DNA from 2 places in the Neptuniibacter sp. QD37_11 genome. Region 1 is predicted to be linked to the other one. Evidence: predicted binding sites of a transcription regulator. Region 1 holds the regulator's gene; the other holds the start of a gene.

Region 1 (4,214 bases):
AGCGTGAAGTAACACCGATTAGCTTTGCAGCGGCGCGAGCATGGAGACCTAGTTTATTTATGATTTCTAGTTCTTTTTCTTGCATCAGTGTTAACTCAATTCTCTATGGCGAACATGAACATTATCCATGCGCTGTGAAAAATGGGAAGCCAGACGTTCGCTTATATACACAGAGCGATGTTGACCTCCAGTGCATCCAATTCCAATTGTTATATAGCTGCGATTGTTTTCGGCAAAGCGGGGCAGCCAGCGAGATAGAAATTCTGTAATGTCGCTGATCATCTCGTTAACTTCAGGAGAATTGTTCAGAAACTCTTCGACTGGTTGCTCTTGTCCCGTAAATCTTCTTAGTTCAGGTATCCAATGGGGATTAGGTAGCGCACGGACGTCGTATACGAAATCGACATCTAGAGGTACCCCATGTTTAAAGCCGAAGGACTCAAATTGAACTGAAAGCGTCTGCTCTTTTCGTTTAGCTACGCGGAGTTTAACTGTATCCCTTAGGTCATAAAGGGAGAGGCGTGTCGTGTCTATCCTGATATCCGCAAGGCTAGCAATGGGTTCAAGTAGCTCTGATTCGGATTGGATCGACTGCTGTAGATTCTTATGTTCATCTGAAAGCGGGTGTTTTCTTCGGGTTGAACTGTATCTTTTTAATAGCGTAGCTTCAGATGAATCGAGAAAAATTACTTCATATTCTGCCCATCGTTCTTGGCGAAGGTTAAGCAAAATTTGAGGGAATTTGGAAAGGTTGCTGAGTAGATTGCGTGCATCAATGCTGACCGCTATGCGATCCGGGTGACTAGGTTCACTACTCATTTGCTGGACTAAATCAGGTAGCAATAATGCTGGGAGGTTGTCTATGCAATAGAAGCCTATATCTTCTAGAGCTTGTAGAGCCGTACTTTTGCCGGAACCGGATCGACCGCTTATCACTACAAGCTTCATTTCACATCCTATGAACTAAGTTGGCAAATTGCCTGATAGAGCGCTTCGTTATCTGCAACACTTCTCAGCTGTTCTCGCACGCTTTCTTGGCTGAATAACTCAGCAATCGCGGCAAGAGTTTGTAAGTGTTCAGATGTAGCATCTTCTGGTACCAAAAGAACAAACAAAAGATCTACCGGTTTGCTATCTATAGCGTCGAAATCAATTGGTTGAGCTAATTTGATTAAGTAGCCTTTGGCATCGCTGCAGTCAGCTAGTCTGCAATGGGGTATAGCTATGCCATCGCCTATGCCAGTACTACCTAATTTCTCGCGGCCGTGTAAGCCGTTGAAGATACAAGATGCTTCTAGGTTAGGGTTTTGCTCTGAAATAATTTCAGATGCTTTTTCCAGAATTCGTTTTTTACTGCTCCCCTCAAGACCACATAGGGTGCTTGAGGGGGTTAATAGTTCATGGACCAGCATAATACGTTGTAGCGGAGGCCTATTTGTGGTTTTTGAGTTTTTCTTTATGTTTTATAACTTGGCGGTCTAGCTTGTCAGTCAGGCCGTCAATTGCAGCATACATATCATCGTGTTCGTGAGTTGCGAACAGTTGGGCGCCGGAGACATGCATCTCTGCATCTGCTTTCTGGCGCTGTTTTTCGATGCTTAGTGTTACTTGAACATTGGTGATGTTATCGAAGTGACGCTCAATTTTCTGCATTTTTTCTAGGACGTAGTTTTGCATTGAATCAGTCAGTTCAACATGATGTCCAGTAATATTAATCTGCATAGGTCTCTCCTACTTGAGTGGAGGCGTTTTGCCGCCGTCCTTATTTATTATCTCTTTATTAAACCAGACGCTTTCTCTCATTAGAAGGTGGAATTCCCATTGCTTCACGATATTTTGCAATGGTGCGCCTAGCAACTTTGAATCCTTGTTCATCGAGGAACTGCGCGATTTTGTTATCGCTCAAAGGTTTAGCTGTGTTCTCTGCTGCAACCATCTTTTTAATTAGGGCGCGGATTGCTGTTGAAGATGCTGCTCCGCCTGTAGCTGTACTGACATGGCTGGAGAAGAAGTATTTCAATTCAAAAATACCGCGTGGTGTGTGCATAAACTTTTGCGTTGTTACACGAGAGATAGTTGATTCATGCATCTCTACTGCTTCAGCAATATCGTGTAATACCATAGGTTTCATGCCTTCTTCGCCATGATCTAGAAAACCAGATTGTCGTTTAACGATCTCATTCGACACTTTTAATAGGGTTTCATTACGGCTTTGTAGGCTTTTAATAAACCAACGTGCTTCTTGAAGATGGTTTTTCAGATAGGTGTTATCCAAACTGTTATCTGCACGCTTTACTAAACCTGCATAACCGGAGTTTATTCTAAGTTTAGGCGAAACTTCTGGATTTAGGTTAACAGTCCAAACACCGCGTTGTTTTGTTACGATGACATCTGGGATGACATATTCTGCAGCGGTCTGGCTTATGCTAGCGCCAGGTTTAGGGTTGAGGCTTTGAATGAGCTGAATAACTTGTTGTAGCTGTGGCTCTTTTAGGCGCGTCTTGCGCATTAATTGACGATAGTCGTGGGTGCCTAGAAGCTTGATGTATTGATTGACCACTTTAATGGCCTCATTACGCCACGGTGTATCAGATGGAAGTTGGCGAAGCTGTATAGCTAAGCATTCACTAAGGTCTCGACAAGCAATACCGGCCGGATCAAATTGTTGAATACGATGCAGTACGGCTTCTATTTCATCAAGTTCAACTTCGTCACTCTCATCGGAATTTTGTTCCAAAAAGTGCTCATGAATCTCTTCAAGAGGAACAGTTAAATAACCATCCGGATTAATGCCATCAATAATGTTGGTCGCAATGAGTCGATCCAGATCGCTCATAGGCGTCAAGTTTAGTTGCCAGTGAAGGTGATCTTGTAAGGTTTCTTCTGCCGTGTCATTTGATTCAAACGAATCAAGATCTTCTTTACTTAACGTTGGTGTGGAAGATTGATAGGTGTCTTCCCAGTTACTGTCAGTAGATAGCTCTTCAGGAATGCTCTCATTCCAATTATCTTCAGCCGCAGGTGTGTCGTCGAAGTCCTGTTCTGCTGAAGTGTTATTCTCTAATTCTTCGGCAGCAGCGCTTTGATGTGTTTCTAGGTTGTTATCCTGTTCATTAGATGGTACATCAGTAGTGTTGTCATCCTCAGATACATCCAGCATAGGATTGCTTTCAAGTGCCTCCTGAATCTCTTGTTGAAGATCCAGTGTAGATAATTGCAGCAGGCGAATCGCTTGCTGCAATTGTGGTGTCATTGTGAGCTGTTGCCCAATTTTTAAATGAAGCGCTTGTTTCATAATACGGCGGCACTAACTCCAGAGGCTACAATCATCTAGTTATTATCTATGGGTTTATAAGGTGAATTGATCACCGAGATACGCATCGCGCACTGCTTCATTATTCATAATGTCATCAGGCTTACCATTGGCAAGTATAGTGCCTTCACTGACAATATAGGCACTTTCGCAGATATCCAGTGTTTCTCTGACATTGTGATCAGTAATCAAAATGCCGATACCTTTGGACTGAAGGTGACGAATCGTTTGTTTGATGTCATTGACTGAAATAGGGTCAACACCAGCAAAAGGTTCATCTAAAAGCACAAATTCAGGTTCGGTTGCTAAGGCTCTGGCAATTTCAACCCTACGTCGTTCACCGCCAGATAGGCTCATGCCAAGGCTATCGCGAATATGAGTGATGTGAAATTCTTCCAGAAGCTCATTCATTTTGGACTTGATAGCTTGTTTATCTAAATCTTTTCGTGTTTCTAGTATCGCGAGCAAGTTGTCTTGTACAGATAGTTTGCGAAAAATTGAGGCTTCTTGAGGCAGGTAACCAATGCCTTCACGAGCACGCCCGTGCATAGGAAGGGCTGTGATATCTTGATCTTTAATTTTAACTTGGCCACGGTCTGCTTGTACAAGACCGACTATCATATAAAAACAGGTGGTTTTGCCTGCACCATTGGGGCCGAGAAGCCCAACAATCTCACCGCTATTAATTTTAAGTGAGACGTCTTTTACTACTTCTCTTCCTTTGTAGCGCTTAGCTAAATTTCGCGCTTCCAATAAGCTCATTACAGCAGGCCTTATTTCTTCTTAGTGGGCTGAATGACCATGTTTACACGGCCTTTTTCTTTAGCGTCTTTTGATGTTGCACCAAAAGCATCCACAATTGATTTGTCTAGGTCATAAACAATTTTATTGCCAGTAAAGG
Region 2 (4,214 bases), 450 kb from region 1:
ATATTTTTTATCGCAAAGTGTTGGTAGATGATCGCATCAGCCACTACTTCGATGATGTTGATATGGAAGGTCAAGCCGCAAAACAAAAAGCCTTTCTAACCATGGTTTTTGGTGGCCCCCATAACTACACCGGCATGGATATGCGCGAAGGCCATAAACACCTCAAAGGGCTAAACGATAGCCACTTTGATGCGGTCGTTGAAAACCTAGCCGCGACCCTAACTGAACTGGGTGTTGGCAGTGAAGATATCGGCGAAATTGCAGGTATCGCGGAAAGTGTAAGAGATGACGTTCTTAATCGCCCTAAAGAAGGCGAGGCAGCCCAAGAGGAAAAAGAGATGAGTTTATACGAGCGAATTGGTGGCGAAGCAGCGGTAGATGCTGCCGTCGATATTTTTTACCGCAAAGTGCTTGCTGATGACCGTATCAGCCACTACTTCGATGATGTAGATATGGATGGCCAAGCAGCCAAGCAAAAAGCCTTCTTAACTATGGTCTTCGGCGGCCCGCATAACTACACCGGGCAAGATATGCGGGAAGGTCACAAACATCTTAAAGGACTTAACGAAACCCATTTTGATGCGGTCGTTGAAAACCTAGCCGCGACGCTGACTGAACTCGGCGTGAGTGAAAGTGATATCGGCGAAATTGCAGGTATTGCCGGCAGCGTTAAAGACGATGTGCTTAATCGCTAAGGAGTCACAACATGGTAAGCGTCAGATTTGAAGAGGCTGATATTACGGTCAAAGAAGGCTCTAACCTTTTAGAAGCCTTATTGGATGCTGGTCACGACATTCCCAATTCATGTCGTGCTGGCGCTTGCCAGTGCTGCATGCTCCAAGCAACAGAAGGTACGCCACCAGCTGATGCTCAAAAAGGTCTTAAAGAGACTCAAAAGCAACAGGGCTACTTTCTGGCTTGTCGCTGCCAGCCAAATACTGCAATGAGCGTTCAACGGAATGCGCAAGCATCCTCAACCGAAGGGATCTTAATCAGTAAGCAACAACTAACGGACTCCATTCTGCAACTCAAACTAAAAGCAGATATCGATTACTTAGCAGGACAATATATCAATTTAGTTCGTCATGATGGATTGAGCCGATCTTACTCAATCGCCAGCGTAAAAAGCCTCGATGACCATATAGAACTACAGCTACGTATTTTTAAAGATGGGCAGTTTAGCCAATGGGCACTCAATGAATTTGTACTGGGTGAAAGCATTGAGCTACAAGGGCCATTTGGCGACTGCTTTTATACCAAAACAGATCTCAACCAACCGATCCTTATGGCGGGTACCGGAACTGGGTTAGCTCCTCTTTATGGCATTGTCAGAGATGCCTTACAACAGGGTCATACCGGCCCAATCAGCTTATTCGCTGGCGCTAAAAATAGCGCAGGCTTATACCTAGTCGAAGAGTTAAAAGCGTTGAGTGAGCACTACGATAACCTCACTTATTATCCCGTTGTGCTCGAAGAAACTAGATCAGAACCAGACGGTTGCGAGATCGGTGATCTCAATGCCGTAGTCAAAAACAGGGTACCAAATACCAAGGGCTACCGAGCTTATTTCTGTGGTTCTGAAGATCGCGTCAAAACATTACGTAAACAAACATTTTTGGCTGGCGCCAATATGCAGGACATCTACTGCGACCTGTTCACTCCCTCGAGTTAGGTAACTTGCTAGCCTAACTCCACAAGCCGGCACTGCCGGCTTTTTTATTTACCAGCTGAAGATCTAAAACCCTCTATATACCTATTTCCGGCACGTTTCCTGCTGTTAACCCTATAAAACCCCAAATGCACCATTAGCTGCCAAATCACGATAAAAATCGCATGAAATGAGTGCAAACTGGTTAAAAATCAAAGAGAACAGCACCGTTTTGGTAAAGGAAGGTAAAACATGCACCAACCTCTACTTATATTCACAGACTTAGATGGATCCCTTCTGGATCACCATAGCTATAGCTATGCTCCAGCCATACCTACACTTCAGCAATTGGATAAGCAACATGTCCCAATCATCCCTACCACGAGCAAGACCTATGAGGAGTTACTTAGTCTGAGAAAAGAGCTCAATAACCAACACCCTTTTATCGTTGAAAATGGAGCCGCTATATACGTGCCGAAGGGCTATTTTCATTCCGAACCGCCTAAACACCATCTTGTTTCATCTTATGAAAAGGATGAATTTCATTGCTACGTATTCTCTAAATGCCGAGAAACATGGCAGTCACTGCTACAACACCTATCACGCTTCTTTCCCGATGAATTTATTACCTTCGCCCAGTTAGGCCCCTCAGGTATTCAAAGCAGTACCGGCTTAAGTTCAACAGATGCTGAAAAAGCAAACTCACGCGAGTTCAGCGAACCCCTAATTTGGAAAAGCACTGAGCAACGCAAGCAAGCATTTATAGCCATGCTTATAGAGTCAGGAGCCAATGTTCTGCAAGGCGGGCGTTTCTTAAACGTAACGGGCCATTGCGATAAAGGCCAAGCATTGAAGTGGCTATCCGCATACTACATAAAAGATCAAAACAACGATGACTTAATCAGCATTGCTGCTGGCGATAGCCAAAATGATGTCGCAATGCTAGATGCTGCGGACAACGCCATCATTATCCGCTCGCCTGTTGCTCCTAGCCCTCAAATTCGTAACCCCAATCAATATCAAACCCAAGCAACGGGCCCCGAAGGCTGGGCCGAAGGTATCAAATACTTTACCCGTCTGCGATCTAAAAGCACTAACGCTCATACTCAAGACATGCATACTAAGAGGTGATTTTTATGGCTGACTTTTATCAGAATGGCATTATCACGACGTTACATAATTTATCCGATCGCCCTTTAGTGGATCTAGAACGTGAACTTCTCCAATTCAGTCAAAAACGCCCTCTAGCACTGATTCTTCCGTCTCTTTTTTCTGAATTGGAAGGCCCTGCCCTTAGCCATATCATCGATGAAATTTGCGAAGTCCCGTACCTAAATGAAATTGTTATTGGGCTTGATCGCGCAGACGAGTCGCAATTTAGGTTTGCTCAAGAGTTTTTCGGCAAATTACCTCAGCACCACCGAATTCTCTGGAATGACGGGCCTCGCTTACGTGCATTGAACAAGGAACTCCAAGCATTAGATCTCGCGCCAAAAGAAGCGGGTAAGGGACGAAATGTCTGGTACTGCATGGGCTACATTCTGGCTTCAGGCCGGGCAGAATCAGTAGCTCTGCATGATTGTGATATCACCACTTACAACCGAGAACTACTCGCTAGACTGATTTATCCTGTTGCCCATCCTCAATTTAACTATGAATTTTGTAAAGGATTTTACGCTCGAGTAGCAGAAGGAAAAATTAACGGTAGGGTTTGCCGATTACTGGTAACACCTTTGCTCCGTGCTTTGAAAAAAGTGTTTGGAGAAATCGAGTATTTACAGTTTATGGATAGCTTTCGTTATCCACTGGCCGGTGAGTTCTCCTTTCGTAGAGATGTACTCAATGATATTCGCATACCGAGTGACTGGGGACTGGAAATAGGCGTTCTATCAGAGATGCATCGCAACTATGCGAACAACCGGCTTTGCCAAGTAGATATCGCTGATCGCTATGACCATAAACACCAAAACCTATCATTAGAAGATGCGAATGCCGGCTTATCTAAAATGTCGATCGACATAACCAAAGCCTTGCTTAGAAAATTGGCCACTCACGGACACACCTTCAGTACCGAAACGTTTAGATCACTCAAAGCCACATACTTCCGCATCGCATTAGATTTTGTCGAAACCTACCATAACGATGCCGTCATGAATGGCTTGCAACTCGATATCCACAGCGAAGAAGAGGCGGTCGAGATGTTTGCTCGAAACATCATGACTGCTGGCGAACAATTCCTTTCCAACCCAATGGAAACACCTTTTATTCCGAGCTGGAACCGCGTTGCCAGTGCTATGCCTGATGTTTTTGATCGTCTAGTAGAAGCAGTAGAACTCGACAATAAAGAACTGATGTATAGGTAAGGGAGCATTACAATGAATCACTCCCAAGAAGAACTCAGTTTTCAGGTCAAAAGTCATCTAGAGTTGATTTATCCTGATGGAGACACTGATCTCATCACATCTGAGCTGTTTACTTTAATGCGATTGGATGAGATATCTTTTACCCCCACTCCACATAAGAATCACTGGGATGCCTCAGATCTAATGGTGATAGCTTATGGCGA

Evidence for each region. The regulator sigma-54, encoded in region 1, starts transcription at its own class of promoters, with help from an activator protein. The targets are predictions, from matches to a motif close to TGGCACNNNNNTTGCTNT.
Region 2: the regulator sigma-54 is predicted to act here: its motif matches at 1,761-1,778, upstream of ACMXYT_RS14515 (HAD-IIB family hydrolase).

The regions. Positions count from the first base shown of each region.
Region 1 covers NZ_CP180552.1:2,649,484-2,653,697, reverse strand. Annotated here, with positions in the region: gene ACMXYT_RS12340 (HPr family phosphocarrier protein) at 1-85, opposite strand, end outside; gene rapZ (RNase adapter RapZ) at 91-948, opposite strand; gene ptsN (PTS IIA-like nitrogen regulatory protein PtsN) at 957-1,415, opposite strand; gene hpf (ribosome hibernation-promoting factor, HPF/YfiA family) at 1,432-1,722, opposite strand; gene ACMXYT_RS12320 (RNA polymerase factor sigma-54) at 1,781-3,295, opposite strand; gene lptB (LPS export ABC transporter ATP-binding protein) at 3,350-4,075, opposite strand; gene lptA (lipopolysaccharide transport periplasmic protein LptA) at 4,087-4,214, opposite strand, start outside.
Region 2 covers NZ_CP180552.1:3,097,359-3,101,572, forward strand. Annotated here, with positions in the region: gene ACMXYT_RS14505 (group I truncated hemoglobin) at 1-695, shown strand, start outside; gene ACMXYT_RS14510 (2Fe-2S iron-sulfur cluster-binding protein) at 707-1,672, shown strand; gene ACMXYT_RS14515 (HAD-IIB family hydrolase) at 1,901-2,779, shown strand; gene ACMXYT_RS14520 (glycosyl transferase) at 2,785-4,011, shown strand; gene ACMXYT_RS14525 (sugar phosphorylase) at 4,024-4,214, shown strand, end outside.